2 regions of the Paenibacillus sp. EB106-05-06-XG162 genome follow, and region 1 is predicted to be linked to the other one. Evidence: riboswitches for the same ligand, from Rfam matches in the RefSeq annotation. Region 1 holds a riboswitch; the other holds the start of a gene.
The links. Region 1 has a riboswitch for ZMP and ZTP ahead of AC3WU2_RS22520 (bifunctional 5,10-methylenetetrahydrofolate dehydrogenase/5,10-methenyltetrahydrofolate cyclohydrolase). Riboswitches for the same ligand answer to the same signal wherever they lie in the genome.
Positions count from the first base shown of each region.

Region 2: linked by a shared signal. The riboswitch ahead of rpiB (ribose 5-phosphate isomerase B) and the one ahead of AC3WU2_RS22520 (bifunctional 5,10-methylenetetrahydrofolate dehydrogenase/5,10-methenyltetrahydrofolate cyclohydrolase) in region 1 are both predicted to bind ZMP and ZTP.

Region 1 covers NZ_JBYTDT010000012.1:174,240-185,334, forward strand. The annotation lists gene AC3WU2_RS22480 (DEAD/DEAH box helicase) at 1-374, shown strand, start outside; gene AC3WU2_RS22485 (helix-turn-helix domain-containing protein) at 464-2,722, opposite strand; gene AC3WU2_RS22490 (ABC transporter permease) at 2,964-3,887, shown strand; gene AC3WU2_RS22495 (carbohydrate ABC transporter permease) at 3,932-4,804, shown strand; gene AC3WU2_RS22500 (extracellular solute-binding protein) at 4,874-6,472, shown strand; gene AC3WU2_RS22505 (GNAT family N-acetyltransferase) at 6,605-7,051, opposite strand; gene AC3WU2_RS22510 (class I SAM-dependent methyltransferase) at 7,120-7,869, opposite strand; gene AC3WU2_RS22515 (cyclodeaminase/cyclohydrolase family protein) at 8,117-8,752, opposite strand; gene AC3WU2_RS22520 (bifunctional 5,10-methylenetetrahydrofolate dehydrogenase/5,10-methenyltetrahydrofolate cyclohydrolase) at 8,755-9,606, opposite strand; ZMP/ZTP riboswitch at 9,690-9,775, opposite strand; gene htpG (molecular chaperone HtpG) at 9,989-11,095, shown strand, end outside.
Region 2 covers NZ_JBYTDT010000002.1:321,181-332,275, reverse strand. The annotation lists gene AC3WU2_RS07340 (stalk domain-containing protein) at 1-318, shown strand, start outside; partial or broken gene AC3WU2_RS07335 (ATP-binding cassette domain-containing protein) at 487-945, shown strand; partial or broken gene AC3WU2_RS07330 (LytTR family DNA-binding domain-containing protein) at 1,285-1,677, shown strand; gene AC3WU2_RS07325 (ABC transporter ATP-binding protein) at 1,818-2,666, shown strand; gene AC3WU2_RS07320 (ABC transporter permease) at 2,663-3,373, shown strand; gene AC3WU2_RS07315 (MFS transporter) at 3,400-4,695, opposite strand; gene glyA (serine hydroxymethyltransferase) at 4,856-6,106, opposite strand; gene AC3WU2_RS07305 (TIGR01440 family protein) at 6,157-6,714, opposite strand; gene rpiB (ribose 5-phosphate isomerase B) at 6,757-7,209, opposite strand; ZMP/ZTP riboswitch at 7,361-7,442, opposite strand; gene AC3WU2_RS07295 (low molecular weight protein arginine phosphatase) at 7,495-8,070, opposite strand; gene AC3WU2_RS07290 (manganese efflux pump MntP) at 8,126-8,686, opposite strand; gene AC3WU2_RS07285 (L-threonylcarbamoyladenylate synthase) at 8,810-10,009, opposite strand; gene spoIIR (stage II sporulation protein R) at 10,073-10,780, opposite strand; gene hxlB (6-phospho-3-hexuloisomerase) at 10,918-11,095, opposite strand, start outside.

The DNA of each region.
Region 1 (11,095 bases):
CACGTATCCTGGTCGCTACGGATATTGCCGCGAGGGGTATTGATATCGAGGAGCTCTCTCATGTCATTAATATCGATCTGCCGAACATCCCAGAGACTTATGTTCACCGCATTGGGCGTACAGGACGGGCGGGGATGAGCGGAATCGCCATTTCCTTCTGTGAACAAGAAGAGTTCCCTTACCTGAAGGATATTGAGAAATTAATTAAGAAGCAGATCCCCGAGGTGAAGGAGCATCCTTATCCGATCGGAAGCTTCGTCCCTGCTCCGCAGACCGACAAGCCTTCGAGACCAGCAGGAATGAGGCCTTCCAAACCCAAAGCGCGTACACACGCACCACGAGGCAAGCATCATGCTGGACAACGAACGGTATAAAAGATTAAAGAGTACCTCTCCGAACGAGAGGTACTCTTTTTGTTCATACAGATATACTGCGTTCGCTTGGCATCAAATTTCTAGTAAATTCAATGATCAGCAGCATCTTGTGTGTTCTTGCGATAATCATTCGGCGTGATACCGTTGTTTTTCTTAAATATCCTATAGAAATACGAGCTGTTCGTAAACCCGGTTTTTTCAGCTATTTCAGAAACCGTATAATCGGAAAGGCGCAACAGCTCTTTCGCTTTGTTCATGCGCATTTCACCGATGACATCAGACAGCGAATTAACGGTTAGCTGCTTATACAGCCGGCTTAGATAAATCGGTGATATCGATAGCTGATCCGCGATGAAATTTAATGAAAGATTCGGATCGCTGTAATGCTGAGCGACGATCTCGTGCACTTTGTTGACAAAATCCTCATGTTTCGTGCTGCGTTTCTCCTCCAGCATTCTGCTGATATCTTCGAACAATTTGAAAAAAGGCAAATGGATCTCTTCCATCGTTTCGGCTTGATTCAATGATGAGACGGACATATCGAAGTCAGGCGTAACGATGAAAGCATTATTCTTTTGCAAGGATCTTAAGATGTTGTTGATCGTAATCGTTAAATGAGAAATGACCAGTTGTAGTACCGCAAAGGGATATTGTTCTGTTTCACTTACGATTACGCAGAAAATGCTCTGGGATTCGTCCATACTGCCCTTCATGATACTTTCTGAGAGCTGTTTCTCTTTATGTGCGGGGAAAACATATTCCTTGGATTTCAAATTCATGATGTCTTGCGAAAAGATGATGCTCCCATGTCCCTTAAACAGCCGATGCATGGAAGCTTCCATGATTTGCATGTACGCTCCGGTCCATTGTTCGACCGACTCAATCATCGGACTTGCAGTGAAAGAGACGGAGAGCTTGATGTGATTGAGAATTGAAGTTTGCATTTCATGCATCATGTCCAGCATCGCTTCCTGATTATGTTCCTGCAGCGGATCGCGAATATTCAGGATCAGCAAAATATGATTCTCTCCCATGTCAATGGTCTCAACGCTAAAGGTAGAGAACGCAATTTCTGCGCTAATATTCATGATGGCATACTTCATTAGCTTCAAATCTCCATGATAATGCTCCAACCAATAGGCGTATTGATCGATCTTGAGCAGAACGAGGCATGATGGATGATCTACGAGTAATTTCGATTCAAAATATTGCAGCTTTTCCTGTATAACTCCTGAAAGATTCGTTTCCCGCCCCAATATCGTATTCCTAAGAAAATCTTGCTTCAAAATATACTGATGATCTCGTTTCTCGGCTTCCAGCGTCTTGAACTTGCGAAGGACTTTATCGAACGGAAGGTAAACTCTGTGAGAATAAATATAAGAAACACATAATCCTAAGAGCAGTATACCTCCAATAATATAAAGCGTCCGAAAGCGCATTTTGCTAATGTCATGTGTAATGTTGTCATAAGGAGTTATGCGAACATATCTCCAGCCTAACGTATCCGGAGACGTGTAAGAGATTAATGAACGAACTCCGTTCACCGTATCTACAAAATAAGAAGAGGAATCTGTGTCCGTAAGTATCTTCTGAATATAGCTTAGATCAGATAAATCGGTAAGGATTGGCTTGGTCCTGTTTTTGGAATACAAAATCCCGTCCTTATTCATGATAAATGTCTGTTCCCCTGCAGGATTCCCATTCGTTGGCTCCACGCGTTGAGTTAGCCAAGAGTCCGCAATATTGACAACTACCGCTGTATTTAAGAAGTCATTATCGTTGATGACACTGTAGCACAAGTAGGTGTAGCTGGACACTTTGGTCGTCTCAATGGAACCGATGTTGTACGTTCTCGGAATCGGCTGAAAAGGCTTATATTTTTTGAAATCATTGAAAATATTCAATATTCCTTCGTCGTCCAGCCCGGCTTTCGGTTGGATTCCGTTACGCATGCTATGTGAGCTGATGTAGAACTGTTTGGATTTTGCGTTATATACATAGATGGATTCAATAAATGGCAATGATGCCCGATAATTATCCAATTGCTGCTGTGCGAAGATCGCATCGTAGATGTTCGGATTCTCATAATACAGTAATTTCGATACAGCTGAATCGTTGTAAATTTGTGATGATAGGGAAGTCGCGGTTTCGGTCATCTTGGATACTTCGTTCTTGATCTGGACAAGACTGTTGGAATTGGCATGGTAGACTTGCTTGAGCGCAATATCCTCGAAGTTCATGTACAAGATGGTAGATGTCGCGAGCAGAGTAAGGATCACACAACCAATAAAACTCATTAGGATTCGTGTATATACTTTCTTGTGCTCCCTGGACTCTGGAATAGTCATCAATTATGAAACCCCTTTCAATATGTAATGAAAGTATACAATATCAATTAATGGCATTCAATTATTGAATTTGTAAAGGGTGCAAATGTAGAAAAGATTCATGAAAGTACACAAAGTTCACTCCCGAAAAGTGCAGTTTTGTCAGCGATATGCGGCAGGATACAGTATATTTGTCCGAACACTCTAATCTACACTGTGAACATAGCAAGCAACACACTTCATATGGGGGAGGCCGTAGGACATGTTAAAGAAGAGAGGCTTTTTTTACGAATTGAACAAAAATAAAGTCATGTTTTTAATGCTGTTGCCGACAGTTCTGTTCTTCTTAATTAATTCCTATTTTCCGATGGTCGGTATTTATTATGCATTTACAAGTTATGATTTTGAAGGTGGTTTATTCGGAAGTCCGTTTGTCGGACTCGATAATTTCAAATTTCTTTACCAATCAGGGGATTTATGGAAGCTAACGATCAATACAGTCGGATACAATGTTGTGTTCATCATATTAGGTAATGTAATGGCGATTGCTGTAGCTATTCTGATAAGTGAAATTCGAGGTAAGTGGTTTAAGAAATTTACCCAATCGATTATGTTTTTGCCGTACTTTATGTCATTTGTTCTTCTTAGCGTAATAGCATTTAACATGTTTAATTTCGAATCGGGATTCTTTAATCAGGTTTTAAAATCGCTGGGGATTGCACCGGTAGATATTTATAATACGCCTTGGGTGTGGCCGATTCTTATCACTATTTTTTATATATGGAAGAACCTCGGCTACAGTATGATCATTTATTTGGCCGCAATTATGGGGATCAGCGACGAATATTATGAGGCTGCCAAAATTGACGGAGCTAATATTATGCAGAGAATCTGGCACATTACCGTACCGATGCTTAAGCCAACCTTTGTGATTCTCTTATTATTTGCGCTAGGCAGTATTATGAAGGGACAGTTTGATCTATTCTATCAACTTGTCGGTAATAACGGTCTACTATTTAATGTCACGGACATTATCGATACGTATGTTTACCGCTCGTTGAAGGTGAATTTTGATATCGGTATGGCTACGTCAGCTGGCTTGTATCAATCGCTGTTCGGATTTGTACTTATTATGACGGTGAATTATATCATCAAAAAAATTAACGAGGATTATGCCTTGTTCTAGACGGATATAAAGGAGGGATTACCTTGAAAGATAATAATGCCGGCATGTCGTTGTTGTTCAGAACGTCATCCTATTTGATCATAACACTGCTTTCAATTGCTTGTATATTTCCGTTTCTACTTATGATTTCGGGTTCATTCACATCGAACGAATCCATTATCCGAGACGGATTTCATCTGATCCCTAAGGTATTCTCATTAGAAGGGTACAAGATGATCTTCACATTTCCGGACCAGCTGCTGAAAGCTTACGGTGTAACGATATTTGTAACGGTTGTTGGAACGGTGACTGGATTATTCCTCATCACCATGACAGGATATGTTCTGCAGCGGAAGGATTTTAAGTATCGCAACAAGTTCTCCTTCTTCATTTATTTCACCACATTGTTCGGTGGCGGACTTGTACCTTGGTATATCATGATCACCAAATACTTCAATTTGTCTGACACGTATGCAGTTCTTATTTTGCCAGGATTGATGACGCCGTTTCTGATTATATTGATGAAAAACTTCATAAAATCTGCTGTTCCCGAGGAATTATTCGAGTCGGCCAAAATTGATGGGGCGGGCGATTTCAAAATTTACTATAGCATTGTGCTTAAGTTATCCATGCCGGGCGTAGCAACGGTTGGGTTGTTCTTGGCGCTGACCTATTGGAACGACTGGTTCTTATCTTCGCTGTTCATTAATGACACGAGCATGTACCAGCTGCAGTACTACTTATACAATACAGTCAATACGATGCAGTTTTTATCGAATATGGCGAGCGGTACAGGTGTTACCCTTGCTAAAGAAATTCCGACGGAATCTACCAAAATGGCCATGGCACTTGTCGTTACAGGTCCTATCGTGTTCCTATACCCGTTCGTGCAGCGGTATTTTGTAAAAGGGTTGACGATTGGCGCGGTGAAAGGTTAGTACCGAGGTGAACAAAGGTATTGTTGTTTGCATTCGGCTGACATATATTATGTTATAGGGGGAATAGGTATGGTAAAGCGCAGAATATTATCGGTATGCATGATCATGACGCTCGCTGCAAGTATGCTTGCAGGGTGTGGCACTAAGGAGAAAGACGCCAGCAGTACAACGACTGACAGCACGCAGACGAAGGACAATGGAACTCAAGCTACCACACCCGATACCAAGGACACTAATCCGGCAGGTATTGATACGTCCAAAAAGGTCGAACTCCAATTCTACATGCTGGGAGACGCACCGAAGGATTTGCCTATCATTCAGGAGGAAATCAACAAGCTTGCCTTAAAAGATTTAAACGCAACGGTGAAGTTCAATTTTACGACATGGACAGACTGGGAACAGAAATATAAGCTTCTGTTGTCCTCTGGACAGCCAATTGACCTAATCTTTACAGCAGATTGGACGTTTTATCAGGGTTATGCGAAGAAAGGTGCCTTCCTTCCGTTAGATGATCTACTGCCAAAGGCTGCACCGAAGCTAAATGAGTTCGTGCCGAAGAACATGTGGGAAGCTGTCAAAGTCAACAAGAAGATTTACACCGTTCCTGCAACATGGAAAGAGTATGTTAACGAAGGGATTGCTTATCGAGAAGATTTGCGCAAGAAATACAATTTGCCAAAGCCGGAATCGATTGAAACTTTAGAGCAATATTTGGATGGAATCCGTAAGAACGAGCCGAATATGCTTCCTTTAGCTGACAATCAAGGGTATCAAACAGATGCAATCATTCAATTAACTACCAAGGTCATTAACAGCAGTGGTAACATTCCATATGGTCAGTTTATGACGTATGATAATCCAAGAGATATCACTTCTTATTGGGGTTCTCCGAAGCATCTAGAAGATTTGAAAATGTACAAAAGATGGGCTGACAAAGGGTATTGGCCGAAGAACGTCTTGAATATAAAAGATAGTGGTCATGATGTGTTTGCAAGCGGTAAGGCCGCAGCCGTTCTAGGTAGCGAAAATCCGAACCGTTTCAACGATTCCGTCATCAAAATCAAATCGACCCACCCGGATTGGGAGCTTGGTTACTTCCCTTATCCAAATGCGAAAGGGTTTGCATCGCCGGTGCATCCGATCCACAACGGCTTCGCGATCCCACGCAGCAGCAAAAATCCAGAGAGAGCACTTGCATTCTATGAAAAAATGGTAACAGATAAACGGTACAATTGGCTGACGCAATACGGAATTGAAGGCAAAAACTTCGAAGTTCAGGATGGAAAGTATTACCATATGCTCGGTGACGCGCAGTCGAACGGCTTCCCGAGAGAAGGTATGCAGAGCTGGGCATGGAGAAATCCGGAGTTCATGCTGTTTGATAAGAGCTTTGATGCTGTGTTGGATATGTTCAAAGAATTCGATAAAATGGAGAGACCAGAAATTTTCCAAGGGTTCCCTGAGGATTGGACATCATACCAAGCTGAGAAAGCAGCTGTCCTGCAAGTAGAAAAACAATATTTATATCCGCTTAACGTAGGTCTTGTTGATGACGTTGAGGGTGGCTTGAAAATATTCATGGAGAAGGCAAAACAAGCTGGACTGGACAAAATCCAGGCAGAATATAAGAAGCAATGGCTTGCATATTTAGATGAAATCGGCAAATAACATTTAGACAGAAGCCACAACCGGACGGTTGTGGCTTTTGGTCTGTGATTCTCGCCGTGGCTTCACATCCGAGGCTGTATTGCGCTTGCATCGCATCCATTTTACGCTGAATATATAACGGCTTTCCCCGAGCTACTTCACATAGACGTGCATCAGCGGGAGCTTGCGATCGGGGAATACCGTAGATGTAATCTCTCCAATTCGCTTCGCTCCCATTTTGGCATAGAACGCTTCGGCATAAGGATCGCTATCTAATGTAAATTCTGCAATATGCAGCGCCTTCAACTTGCTTAACAGGTCGGACCACATCTGCTTGCCGTAGCCCTTCCCGATATGCTCCGGGTCAATAAACAACGCATCCAGCTTCTTGTCCTGGACCGAGAAACTATAAAATGCTATAAGTTCGTTATCTCGCTCCATGACATTCACAAGATGCTGCTCCAAATAGGCTGCGGTTACCGTCAGATCATCTCTACATTTCGCAAGGAAGTCCTCGGAATATCCCCAGTGCGCTTTGGACCGATAGGCTAGGTTACTTAGGTTGTGGCAATCTTCTGTCATGGCTTTGCGTATCATCATGGCTTATCTCCTCTGTTATGTATAAAGATCCCCGTTATTCGAGTGAATAACGAGGATCTTGGGGTTGATTATTTGCGCGCTACGATCATAAATCGTTCGGAGTTTGTTCGAATTCCTCGATCGCACTGATGCTCCTTGATGAACTGATGGAGGATCGTATAGTCCATCTGGTCCTGACCGAAGTTCGGAATGATCGGCGTATGCCTCAATAGGAATAGGAGATCTTGAACGGATTCATAGTAATCCGTCGCATCATATTCATAGACTTGAATGTCCTTCAAGCCTGCGTCCCTTAACTCTTGGATATATCGACGCTGCAAGGTGCCATGCGAGATTCCCCAGGATTGCCCTCTTCCGAACGCTTGCTTCAAGTTCCATTTGTCTCGTTCACTGACCTGCTGTGTGAAGAAGATTCCGTCGTCGGCCAGTACTCTAGCAACCTCTTGCGCATGAAATTCAGAGTGCCTGCAAGAGACGATATTGAACAACCGATCTGGAAAAACGAGTCGCTCCGCATCCATTTGATGGAAACGTACATTGGATTTCCCCACTCGTCTTAAGTTGTTCTCTGCCGTCTTCATCATGCCAGATGAACAATCTATGCCAATTGCGAGTAGTACGGCATCCGCAATGGTTAACAGCGCTTCTCCTCCACCCGTACCGATATCCAGGAGGAGATCCGACTTTCTGCAGACCCTCGTGACTTCTTGATAGAGATCCCACTGTATCCCTTCCGAGACCACTTTCATCCTGCTGAAATCCCAGCCGTTCATTGCTCCAACCTGATCATAAAATTGTCGATATTCTTGTTCATTCATGTCTAATTCTGCCACCTTCCAAAATGATTCATATACAAACGAAAAAGCCTGCCAATTGACCTTAGTGGATATTCTCCGTTATGCAAAAGGGCATACGACCCCCTTGATAGCTGGTACGCGTGTTACCCAGCCCGGAGACTATCTACCTCGAATCATTTGGAAAGCCATGTTCCGTTCACCTCAATTTGGAAGAATACTTCAAGTATAATCGGTAGGGTGCTCTACATTCAAGTGAGCGGGACGGTCGTTACACGCCCATACGGCTTCTTACCGTGACCATGGTCTCCTGTTTGAACGCATCGATGTCCTGCATCAATTGCGTGATCGTGTCGTTATATTTATGCTGCAGCGACGAATCTTTCAAAGACACTAGATTGATCTGAGCCGTCAACAAAGCCGATTGTGCCGCAGCCTCGAGCAAGATCGCGCTGATTCCTAGATCAGAGAGCACATGCGGATTGCAACAATCCGCAATTCCCTTCGCGTACCGCATCCCCGCAAGACAAGCTTCGATCAGACGGATCGGCACATCAATCGCCTGAATCGTCGCTTGTTCCAGCGCCTGTTTACGTGCTTCTTTCTCCGATTCGGAGTTCCGCGGCAGCTTGAGAGCGGCCACGTACTGCTCGAAGCAATCCATATCCTGCGCAAGCAGTTGTTCATAGATTGTCGTGAGCGTGTTCACCCGCTCTAATGTCTCATGGATCTGCTCCTGATAAGCTGCATATTTCTCTCCTTGCGAGAGGTTGCCTACCATCGAGGTCATCGAGGCCCCTAATGCCGCAACAAGCGCAGCGACACTGCCTCCACCCGGTGTAGGACTTGAGCTCCCCGCTTGTTCTATAAAAGTCCGAATGGATTGATCCCATTGGTTCGTACGCATGATTAACGCACCTCCTTCTGCAGACGGATGGCTTTCATGAGATTCTGATAGAGAATGGCCGTCGTTAACGTCCCGACGCCGCCAGGTACGGGGGATACGGCTTGTACATGTGGAGCCACGTCAGGCGAAATATCTCCGACAATCTTCCCTTCATCCGTTTCATTAATGCCTGCATCAATGAAGACGAGCTTCGCATGCACCATATTCGGTTGAATCATATGCGCGCGCCCTACCGCTGCAATCGCAATATCCGCATGATGCAGATGCATCGCAAGATCTGGCGTTCTCGAATGGCAGACTGTCACAGTCGCTTGTTCATGCTGAAGCAGATGGAAGAGCGGCAATCCTACCGTCTGTCCCCGACCGATCAAGGTCACATTCTTCCCTTCCAATGGATAGCCGTAATGCTTCAGGAGCTGAATGCAAGCCTGCGGCGTAGCCGGATAGAGTCCCACTTCCCCTGTAATGGTCGCTCGCTGATTGCTCGGGGTCACCCCATCAATATCTTTCCATGGTGTGATCGCATTCACGATGGTTGTCGCCGATAGATGCTTCGGCAAAGGGAGCTCCAGCATAATCCCGTGTACCGCCGGGTCAGTATTTAACCGTGCGACTTGCTGCATAATCTCTTCCTCATGCACCGCTTGCGGGTATTCATAGAGATCGAATGCAATCCCGATCCGCTGTGCAATCTTCTGCTTCGACTGCGCATAGTATGCGGATGCCGGGTCCCCTTCCACCAGGATGACGGCTAGCCGAGGCTCGTGCCCTTTCCCCTTCCATTCTTCTACATGCTGCTTCACGTTCTCATACACTTGGTCTGCTGCTTCCTTCGCCTTCATTATTGTCGTCATTTCGACAACCTCCCTATTTGAATAAAATAAGAAACAAAAAAAAGCATTCACAGCAGACTCGTACCATACGAATCTTCTGCAAATACTTTTCCCCAGGCGAACGGATCGTTAGAGCGGGAGGCTTCCTCGTGGTTCATTCCACTCATTTTCGCCAGTCACATCCCGCTTTTTTTCTTATTTTAGCAGAGATGATCTTAAGATGCACCCCTTGATTCTCAGATGAGACGTACTCTCCGCTATTGACACCCAATTTTGGAATATGGTATATAGAAATAAGAATTAGCACTCATTCATCCAGAGTGCTAATCACCCTTGCAGCCGTACTACATAATCATAGCAGCAACACATATCTGATTTTTTAACCTTGAAAGGAGATTTATACATGACTAAGAAGCAATTTCAAGCCGAATCCAAACGATTACTCGAAATGATGATTAACTCCATCTATACGCAGAGAGAAATTTTCCTGCGTGAGTTAATCTCGAACGCGAGTGATGCCATTGACAAAATGTACTATATGGCCCTTAGCAATGACAATCTTGTTTTTGACAAAGAGAATTATTTCATTAAGGTCACTGCGAACAAAGAAGCTCGTACGCTTACGATTACCGATACGGGGATCGGGATGACGAAGGAAGACCTTGAGAACAATCTCGGCGTGATCGCGAAGAGCGGATCGCTAGCCTTCAAGAAAGAGAACGAAGCGAAAGACGGACACAACATCATCGGTCAATTCGGCGTCGGCTTCTATTCGGCCTTCATGGTCGCAGACGAAGTGAAGGTATACAGTAAGGCTTTCGGAAGTGACGAAGCTTATGTATGGGCATCAGCAGGTGCTGACGGCTACACGATTGAGCCATGCGATAAGGCTACAGTGGGAACGGAAATTGTCCTCAACATCAAGCCGAATACGGAAGAAGATCAATACGATGAATATGTAGAGGAATATCGCCTCAAATCCATCATCAAGAAATATTCCGACTTCATCCGCTACCCGATTAAGATGGATGTGCAAGGAAAGCGTCCAGTTGAAGGCAGCGAAGAGCTTGAGGATTACCAAGAAGAGCAGACGATTAACAGCATGGTGCCGATCTGGCGCAAAAATAAAAACGAGTTAACTGCCGAGGATTACGATAATTTCTATGCGGAGAAACGCTACGGATTCGACAAGCCGCTGAAGCATCTTCATATCAGTGCAGACGGTGCTGTCGTCTATAATGCGATCCTCTACATTCCTGAGAGTACACCTTTCGATTATTACACGAAAGAATATGAGAAAGGCCTTGAGCTCTACTCTAACGGTGTATTGATCATGAATAAATGCGCAGACCTGCTGCCGGACTACTTCAGCTTCGTCAAAGGTTTGGTCGACTCCGAAGATCTTTCCCTCAATATTTCCCGAGAGATGCTGCAGCATAACCGTCAACTGAGCTTGATCGCGAAGAATATCAAGAACAAAATTAAGAGTGCATTATCTAGCCTCTTGAAG
Region 2 (11,095 bases), on a different contig from region 1:
GTTACGATCAAGAATAATCAACTTGTGGCGTTCGAGGATCTCACACTTGAACCGATTCCTGTTATTCAAAAAGGAAACAAGGTCTACCTCCCATCACGCATTGTCGCGGCGCTCATGAATGCAGAGCCAAAGTGGGATAAAGCCAATCAGACACTCACGCTTCAAAAATCTGATTCCAAATTGACGTTTACCGCAGCTTCCCAATCGGTGTGGAGCGAGAAAAATGAGACCTACCTGGAACTCGGTGCCATCCAGTCGAAATTCCCTGCCTTCCAATGGAACTATAAGGACGGTACATTAACGCTGCAGATCGGATAAACAGAGCATAACCGAATATAGGATTGAAAAGGATAGGCCGACTAATGCGCCTGTCCTTTTTGAGTTTCCTAAGAAATGAATGATTTACATCCTTTTCCTTTTCGTTCCTCTATTCTTCCGCTATCATTAGATTGCACTTATTTCGAATGAGATAGAGAGGTCCTCAGCATGACAATCAAATCTTTTCATATCCAACAATTAAGCAAAATGTCAGGCAACAACACCATTATCCCTACTATGGACTTGGTCTTGGAAGTCGGGCAATGTGCTGCGATACAATGCAATCCCGATATTGGATTTCAACTCATCGAGTTATTACTTGGCCTAACACCCGTTTCCAACGGAAGCGCGCGATGGAATGGCGTCGAACTCCATCTTGTCCATCGGAAGACACCGGAGCAGATTGGCGTGTGCTTGCGTCATGATGGTGTCTACGAACGACTGAAAGTGCATCAATATTTGCATTTCTTCTGCCAATTGTACGGTGTAGATGCGAGCTCCATCGATGATATCATCCGCCGAATCGGCTTATGGGACAAGAAGGAGCTGCCTTGCGGCAAGCTGACGTTCTCTGAGCAACGACGCCTTCATCTCGGCCGCAGCATCATTCATCGCCCTGAACTGCTTATTCTAGAAGAATTAGAGCAGAACATTGACCTCGAGAGCTGTATTATCGTCCGTCAGGTGATCGCACATCTTCAAGAACAGGGCACGGCGATCTTCATGACAACTTCATCAATGGAAGATGCCCTTTCGATCACGAGCGAGGTCTATTCCCTGAAAGGCCAGCAATTCAAGAAAATCGAGCTTGAGGGCGCTAATGAACCCGAGCCATCAAGCCAATCCGTTGCGGCCGTGACGGAGGAGACGCCATTAGAACAGACAGCAATCATTAAACAAGCGAATATAGCTTCCAACATACCGATCGCAGAAGAATCGTCTGCACCTGCTGGAGAGCCCGATGAAGAGCACGGTGAAGTCCGGGCAGCTCCTAGCGAATCACCTGTGCAGAACTACCCGATGCGAATCGAGAAAATTCCTGCCAAGGTGAATGACAAGATCATCTTATTCGATCCGACGGAAATTCTGTTCATCGAGAGCAATGAGGGAGTCTCTCAGCTCCATGTGAATGAAGGCGTATTTGCCTGTACCATTAAACTTGGCGATTTGGAGGAGAAACTGAAGCTATTCGGCTTCTTCCGCTGTCACCGTTCCTACATTGTGAACCTCCAACATGTGCGTGAAGTGATCACGTGGACGCGGAACAGCTACAGTCTTATTTTGGATGATAAATCGAAGTCTTCCATTCCGTTATCGAAGGGGAAATTCGATGAATTACGTGTGCTAATTGGCATTTAAATGTGATTCATTCAGGTCCCAAATTGCAGGTTTCAACCCCTCGTATACTCTTTTCACCCCATATATAATGCGGGTTCTCGGGTTTTTCTCTACTATTGGGGATGTAAGCAAGAGACCTAAGCGAAAAGAGGAATTAAGCGATGGAGAATATCATTGAAGTCAAACAATTAATGAAATCATTCGGCAGCAAAACAGCACTCAAACATATTGAATTTAACGTACGCAAGGGTGAAATTTTCGGGTTCCTCGGTCCAAGCGGATCGGGTAAAACAACTACCATTAAAATACTTACTTCGCAACTCACACTCTCGGCTGGCGAGGTTCATGTATTCGGGAAAGACGTCACTCGAACCAAAGATTTCTCTCATTTAAATCGAATCGGCATCTTAACCGATAATAGCGGATTATACGAACGACTCAGCGTGTACGACAACCTCGAGCTGTTCTGCAAACTATATGATGTGCCCCTGAAGCGCATTGATGAAGTCTTGGGCGAGGTAAACCTGCTTCAAGATAAGAAAGCCCTCGTGAAGCAACTCTCGAAAGGGATGCGTCAGCGGGTCACGCTCGCTAGAGCACTGCTCCACAAGCCGGATCTATTATTTTTGGATGAACCGACATCTGCGCTGGACCCCAAAAATACGATGCATATCCATGAGAGCTTGCGCAAGTTGAACGAAGCAGGTACGACAATTTTCTTAACGACACATGATATGTCGGAAGCCGAGCAGCTCTGCGACCGCATTGCCTTTATCCACGAAGGTGAAATTTCGGCACTCGATACGCCGCAGAACTTACGTCTGATGTACAGCGATCACAGCATTACCGTCGTCACAGAACACAACGGAAAAGAAATTATCATTCAAGATGCAGCAGGCATCGCGAAAATTAATGAATACATGATGAATAGCCAATTACAATCCATTCATTCGAACGAACCAACATTAGGAGATATATTCGTTAAACTTACGGGAGGGAACTTACAATGACATTTTCAATGAGAAGATTTCAAGCGATTGTTCAAAAAGAATGGAAAGATGCGATTAAAAATCCGCAAGTCTTATTAATGGCTGCGATGCCAATCATGTTCACTTTCATGTTCCAGAGAATGGGGATGGAAGCCGGTATTCTATTAAGCATGCCGATTCTATTCGTCCTGTCGATGACGGCAGCCTTCGTCCAAGCCAGCATGGTGTCCGAGGAAAAAGAGAAACATACGCTTCGCGTCCTGATGCTGTCCCCAGCGTCTGCCATTGAAATCTTATTCGGCAAAAGCTTCATCACAATGCTCATCTCGATCGTGGTCGTTGCCATTAGCGTGGTCGTCGTAGGCCCTACGTTAACGATGGACTATCTCTGGTTAGTTCTTATGTTCCTCTTAGCCCTTATCATGTTCATCGCGATTGGTACCATTATCGGTCTCATTTCACGTACGGTACAAGAGACGTCAATCTCTGGCTTACCGGTCCTATTGATCTTCATGGTCGGACCGATGTTCGCACCCATGTTAAAAAATGAGTTCTTGGAAACCATCGTATCTTACTTACCAACAGATCATCTGATCCACGCCTTAACGGAAATCACGAAGGGAAATGGATTCAGCGCTATTCAAGGCGACTTCCTGAACATCTTGATCTGGACCGCCCTATCGATCCCAGCCTGCCTGATCATCTACCAGAAACGTAGATTTGACTAATACGATATGCACGAAGCGAAGGGCTCTTAATCCGCGAAGGATTCAGAGCCCTTGTTGTGTTGATTGCGATTCGACGATGTGGGAATAGGAATCAGCCATCGAAGACTGATCGCTAAGACAATGACAGCAGCGCACCAGTAGATCGAAGCCGTCCCCGTGGCTGCATCCAAGGTGTAGGCAAGCGTTGGCCCAATCGAGGCTCCTAGATCCGTCGTTACGGTATAGGCTGTCATGATGGCCACTTTCGACGGTTGCGAGGCTGAGACCTCGGTCGCAAACGAATCTACGACGGTGGTGACGGCACTAATGACCAGCTGCAGGCCGAGCAGCAAGACGATCCAGAGGCCAAACGGCATTGGCAACGGAATCATGGCAAGCAGACACGCCGACGCGAGCAGTACAGCAGCAACGACGCGATGCGGACGTGATGCGCGGTCAAAGCCTCTGCCAATCAGGGGCGCCAGCCACGGCTGCCAGCTCGAACGAATGGCTTGCAAGATACCTGTAAGCGAAGCTGCTCCAATCGTAAAGATTCCAATCGTCACGAACGTGGATTCATGCACTTGAATGAGTCGACTTAACGTGGCATTGAACATTCCTTGGAAGACAAGCGCTGTCGCTAGACCCGTGACGAGCATCCATAACACGGTTGGTACTCTCCATGGGCTCATTCTCGACGCACCCTTCGATAGATCCGTGTGGATCTCAATTCGTGAGTCTGAGATATGACGAATGACATAAGGAATACTCAGCAGGGCAATCGCGCCAAAAATGAGCGATACAGCTCGCATACCGAATAGATCGACTGCAAAGGAACCCACCAACATGCCGACAAGACCGCCAATACCCGAAATTCCATTATATGTACCAATATATTGCCCCCGATTCCCAGAATCGGAGAGCTGCATCACCGTCAGGTATCCTCCGAGACGCAAGAAGCTCCAAGCAATGCCCCATAATATCCGCATCAAGAGAAGCACCCAGAAGCTTCCGACTATGCCATAAGAGGCTGTCGTAATCGCGGCGAGACTAACGGCAAGCAATACCCCCGTACGAGTAGAGATGGAACGGTACAACCAGCCAATCAACGGATTAAGCGGCAGCCGAATCAATCGATTCGCAGAGAGTAGAATACCGACCTCCCATAACGAGGACAAGCCGATTTCCTTCCAATGGATGGGGAGCACAACGTAGAGCATCGAATCCCCTAATAAGCAAATCGCAGTAATCCATGCAAGCGCTTGTATTCTTCGTTGGTTCTCCAACCGCTTCACCCGTCTTCCTGTTTTTGACAGCATAGCGAAAGGGTTGTGACGTGTCAATAAATTTCATCCCCACAAAAATCCCCCACAAAGTGGGGCCACTGCTTCGATGCTTATTCAGGTACTTTGCGGGACCCCGTATCTTAAGTGCTATCATGTTAATAAATCAAAAAACCGACCCCTATCAGTGAGGAGTCGGTCTTCAATCTACTTTTTAAGATTAGTATTTCAGGTTCGGGTAGAGCGGATATTGTGCTGTCAAATCACGTACCATACCGCGTGCTTTCTCGAGAACCGCTTCGTCTTTCGGGTTCTTAAGCGTCATCGCAATGACTTTCGCAATGGTCTTCATCGCTGCTTGATCCATACCACGGGAAGTGGCCGCTGGTGTACCGATACGAATACCACTTGTTACGAATGGGCTCGTTGGATCAAATGGAATCGCATTTTTGTTCACAGTAATGTTCACGGAGTCTAGCACATGCTCTGCATCTTTACCTGTGATGTTCAAGTTGCGTGTATCAATCAGCATCAAGTGGTTATCCGTTCCGCCGGATACCAAGTTCAAGCCTTCTTCTACCAATCCGGCAGCTAGCGCTTGTGCGTTGTTAACCACGTTCTGTGCGTAAGTCTTGAAGGATGGCTGCAATGCTTCACCAAGCGCAACAGCTTTCGAAGCAATCACGTGCATAAGTGGTCCGCCTTGCGAACCTGGGAATACCGCTTTATCAATCGCTTGTGCCCATGATTTGCGGCAAAGAATCATACCACCGCGAGGTCCGCGCAATGTTTTGTGCGTCGTTGTTGTTACGAAATGTGCATGAGGCACTGGGCTAGGATGCAATCCTGCAGCCACTAGACCTGCAATATGCGCCATATCGACGAAGAACAATGCGCCTACATCATTCGCAATCGCTGCGATTTTCTCAAAATCAATAATGCGTGGGTATGCACTTGCACCTGCTACGATCATGCGAGGCTTGTGTTTGAATGCTGCTTTGCGCAGATCATCATAATCGATGCGGAAATCTTCTTCGGATACGCCATAAGCAACGAAGTTATAGAGTATTCCGGATGCATTGACCGGACTACCATGCGTTAAGTGACCGCCATGGGCAAGGTTCATACCGAGAACCGTGTCACCAGGTTTCAATGCCGCTAGGTAAACTGCCATGTTCGCTTGTGCACCGGAGTGAGGCTGCACGTTGGCATGTTCAGCACCGAACAATTCTTTGGCACGGTCTCTAGCGATATCTTCCACGATGTCGACATGTTCACAACCGCCATAATAACGTTTGCCTGGGTAGCCTTCTGCATATTTATTCGTAAGAACGGTTCCCATCGCTTCCATAACCGCTTCGCTCACGATGTTCTCTGATGCGATCAACTCAATGTTGTTGCGCTGGCGTTGAAGCTCCAAGTCCATTGCTTTCAATACTTCAGGATCTGCCTGTCTCAAATGATCTACCATTTCCAATTCCTCCTCATGATTAGCGGAGCAAGGCTCCAATATATTGAGTGCTAATTGCACGTATAAACTGCTCGTTCGCCACCGATTAGCTTCGGCCTCGTTCTAGCCATCGTCACGCGTGCCTGCCCCACCTGCTTAATCGATGGACGTACAGGAACAGCAACGTGGCGTAAATGCATACCAATGAGCGTCTCCCCAATGTCTATCCCCGCATGCGCTTCGATGGTCTCCACGAGACATGGCTCCGTAAGATGACGATACGCATATGACGCCATCGATCCGCCGGCTTTCGCAATTGGTACTGCAGACACCTCATCGAGTCGATAGTATTCTGCCGCTGCGCGTTCGACGACAAGCGCTCGATTCAAATGCTCACAGCATTGAAAGGCGAGATAGAAGCCGATTTCACTGCGAACTTTCTCAAGACCCGCATACAATTCGGCCGCTATCGCCTCGGCACCGCTGGTCCCGATACGCTGACCTACGACTTCGCTGGTGCTCGTGCCGATCACGACGATCTGACCTGCTCGAATCGATGCCGCCTCGACAAGCTCACGTAGGATCTGCTCGACTTGCTGCTGAATAGATTCTTGTTCTTGTTGATTCATCGTAACCGTCTCCTTTCACTTCTTCCACTGAAAAAGAGTCTTCTAGGAGCGATATTGCTGCTCGATTTGATTCACTTTGTTCACACGGTTCACGTGACGCGGCCCTTCGCTAAACGGTGTATCCAGCCATACTTTCACGATTTCCTCTGCAATGCCTGGACCAATCACGCGTTCACCCATTGCCAGTACATTCGTATTGTTATGTTCACGCGTTGCTTTTGCGGAGAAAAGATCATGCACCAATGCACAACGGATACCTGGAACTTTATTCGCTGCGATGCTCATGCCAATTCCTGTCCCACAGACAAGAATTCCACGATCAGCTTGCCCCTTCACTACTTGCTCACATACAGCAATCGCATAATCCGGATAATCAACTGAATCCGTACAATTGCAACCGAGATCTTCCACATCATGTCCTAATGAACGTATAACTTGAATTAGCCCGTCTTTGAGAAGCGTTCCTGCGTGGTCTGCGCCAATAGCGATTTTCATAGTCGTTCCTCCTGCTACCCCATCGTAATCGTATTCCATAACAATATGTGTTCAAAAAACCGGATGACTTTTTGAACAACCTCTTATAGTATACCTAATTTTTGGGGAAAAAACGAAAAAAAGAGCATGACGCGTCGCATCCACGTCTTTGCTCTTTTGCCCAGGCGACCGGCCGTATGTTCCGATGCTCCACCGTGGTAATATCCACTTCGTCGCCAGTTACATCGGATCTGTCTCGATAGGATCATCATATCTCAAACGATCATGAAAATCAATGGGGCATTTTCAGCCTTGTGCACGCTTCAGCAGCTTCAATAATGCGCTATGAATTTCGGCCAAGCAATGACGATATTCTCCCAGAGAACCGCCATACGGATCACTTATATCAAAGCTGGGAATGCGCTGTTGCAGCGCAATGATGGCTGCTCGGTCCGAATCCGGAATCGGCTCACCTAAGGCATGCTTCATCTGCCAGTCAGCAATGCGCTCTTCAAGCGTAATCAAATCTGCAATGACTTGCTCGTCCATTTCCACATATTCCTTGAGCGTATAAGTATGCTCAATCGAGCCAGGGAACTGTTGAACAACGTGCTGCTTATGTCCGCTCGTCATCGTCAGAATCAGATCTGCCCATTCGACTTCCCAACCGGTGAGTGGCGTAGATGAGGAACCCGCAGCATCAATCTGATGGTCTTGCAGCGCCGTAACCGCATTTCTCGAGATGGACGCGCCCTGCGACGCTGCAACACCCGCCGAACGAACTTCGATATCCAGATTTGCATCCTTCGCAAGCTTGCGCAGCAGCGCTTCTGCCATCGGACTCCGGCATGTGTTCCCGGTGCACACGAATAAGATGTTCATCACACGCTCATCTCCTTTTTGCTTGCTAGATTAAATTCGTCTCATCGAATTCAAATTATAAAATAAATAATACGCCAAATGTAAATAAAATAACACCGCCAAACGCCTCGCCATATTCGCTTAGACGATGACTAACTTGGCTGCCAAGCATAAGCCCCAGGATCGACATAATCCCGCCGCACAGTCCAAAGGATAAAATCGTCAGCCATAAGTTAATAGGGAACATGCCTAAGGATACACCTACGGAGAAGGAATCGATACTCACGGAGAGGGAAAATAAAACAATCGCCCAACTGCTGCGATAATTAATGGATTGAACGGCATCTCCCCGCAGGGAGCTATATATCATATGTCCACCGAGCAATAGCAGCAGCCCGCCTGCAGCGAGCGTCGCAACATTACCGAGCAGCGCCCCCAAATACCGCCCCATGTACAACCCAGCTAGCGGCATCAAGATATGAAAGATCGCAACAACAGCCCCGATCTTAATAATCTCTCGCACGCGAATCCCTTTCATACCGATACCCAGTCCGAGCGAGAAGGCATCAAACCCTAACGCAACGGCCATGACCAGTATGGTGATTAGCTCGCCCCAAATTGCTATGCCCGTTTCCATCTACGTTCCTCCATTGTCCATATGATCTTGTACAACCATATGCGGACAGGGCCGGAAAGATACATTGAAATTGTGGGACAAGGGAGAAACAACGCAGTAGAACAGGGGATGAGTAACCGAAATTTAGAGCTGGATGATTCGGTGACCTGCAGCCTTCACGAGCCGGTTCATGACCGCAAGGCCAATCCCGTCTTCAGGACAAGCTTCGGCGAGAATGAACGTGACGCCCTGCTCGTCGAATTCACGCAGCGCGGCATAGAGTCGCTGCGCGGCATGCTCCAACGCATGCAAGCTGCCACAGGAGACGACGACATCCGCGCGATACGCGGCGATATGCTCGTCGAAGGCAAGTACCCCGCTGCGTTCCCCGCGCTGCGATGCAGCATCGAGCTCGGCTTGAATCCAAGCCGAGACTTGTCCTGGCGCTTCGCCCTTGACGATGCGCATGGTCCCGCGCGGCGCATAGTGCGCGTATTTCATCCCCGGCGAACGTGGGGTATGGCTTGCGTCGTCGTCCGCAGGAGCGGCCTGCTCCGCTGTGCCTTGCGCTAAGGCGCTGTCGCCAGCATGGCGACTCGCGCCCGTAATCTGCTCCGTCGATGCCGCGATGGCATCGCTTGGCGCGATGTCGGACGTACGCGTGAGCGCCGGGTCGATCGTGACCTCGGCCGCGACCTCGCGCAGCGCCTCGACCGTGATGCCGCCCGGGCGCAGCACGTTGACCCGGTCGCCGACGAGCTCGACGACCGTCGACTCGACGCCGACGCCTGTCGGCCCGCCATCGACGATGCCGTCGATGCGGCCCGCGAGGTCTTCGCGCACGTGCGCGGCGAGCGTCGGGCTTGGGCGCCCCGAGCGATTCGCGCTTGGCGCCGCGACGGGGCAGCCTGCACGCGCGATCAACGCGAGAGCGACATCATGCGCCGGCATGCGCACGCCAACCGTCGATAACCCCGCAGTTACGCGGGGGGAGATGATGCCTGGACGTACAGGCAATACGATCGTGAGGGGTCCGGGCCAGAAACGGTCCATCAATAGACGTGCCGTCGCATTGTATGGCAAGACGAGCGTGTCTAGATCAGCAATATCTGCGATGTGTACAATGAGCGGATTGTCCGATGGTCTTCCTTTGGCGGCAAAAATCTGTTCGACCGCACTTGTACTTCGCGCATCTGCACCAAGCCCATATACCGTCTCCGTCGGAAAAGCGACCGTCCCGCCCGATGCGAGAATCTGCGCCGCTTCTTCCAGTGCCTCGGTTGAGGCCTCAAGATCTCGAACTTCCCAATATGTTGTGTTGCGTATCATTTCATTTGCTTGCATGTGCGCTCAGTTCCTTACTAATAAGTTAACCTTTATTATATCACAATTTGACAATCATCCGTTCTAGCTGAACAACCCCGCGATAAAGTCGAATATTTTGACAATCCAATCCCATAGGAAGAAGCGGACTTCCGCCTCTCCGCCACCATCCGCTGAAGCAGCCGATGTCGAACCTCCGTCAGCCACGAGCGGCGCACCTTCCGTATCCGCAGCTTGGGCAACAGCCTCTCCTGTCCCTGCATCGATGAAGCAAAGTGGAGGGAACAACACGCACCACCAGTTCTGACCTTCCCCTTTACCCAGTGTAATGCGTAGAGCCTCATAATCCCCAGCAGGATAGACTTGATCCCCGTACATCTTCGTCGGAAAAGGCACCACGCCGAGTTCAACCTTATACCCGTAATCCTGCTCGCGAGCCGTTAACTCCTTGCCCACCAATTTCTCAATATCGGACAGGTGCTCCTTGATCTTCGCACGTGCTTGCTTCAAACTCTGTGGATCCTCTAATGTTGCCACCCAAGTGTTCACTTGATCTACGACTTTATCGCGAATCTCGCGCTTAACCTTTTGATCGAACGCCGAATCCGAATTCGCAAGAATGCGCAGCCGGATGGATTCTTTCGGAATTTCTTGCGTTGCCCCTACCTCTGTTGAAGCCGCCGATACGACAGCTGCCGAACCTACCAGATTTAAGAACCAACCTAATAGAATAAGAATAATCATGATCGAATAAGTGCTTTTTTTCTTAAGAATCTGAATAAGATTTGCCATGTGATGAAGCCTCCCCGCTCTATCCTTTGGTATTTCTCAGTATGTCCAGAACAGAGGGGGATAAACCTATCAACCTAGCATTCTATGAAAAAAATGTATCCATGCAAAAAAGGGACGCAAAACCGCGTCCCTTTTCCCTATTCCAAATTGGCATGTCGCCCGAGCATCGCCGTATTATCAACTTCTCCGATGCCCATCAGCTGCAGGATGATCGCATCAAATATAATCAGCAGCGACTGTTCGAACAAAGCCCCCATCGGCTGAATGGTCGCACGCGCCAGAGAGGTATTCTCCTTAGAAGCAGCCGGTATTTGA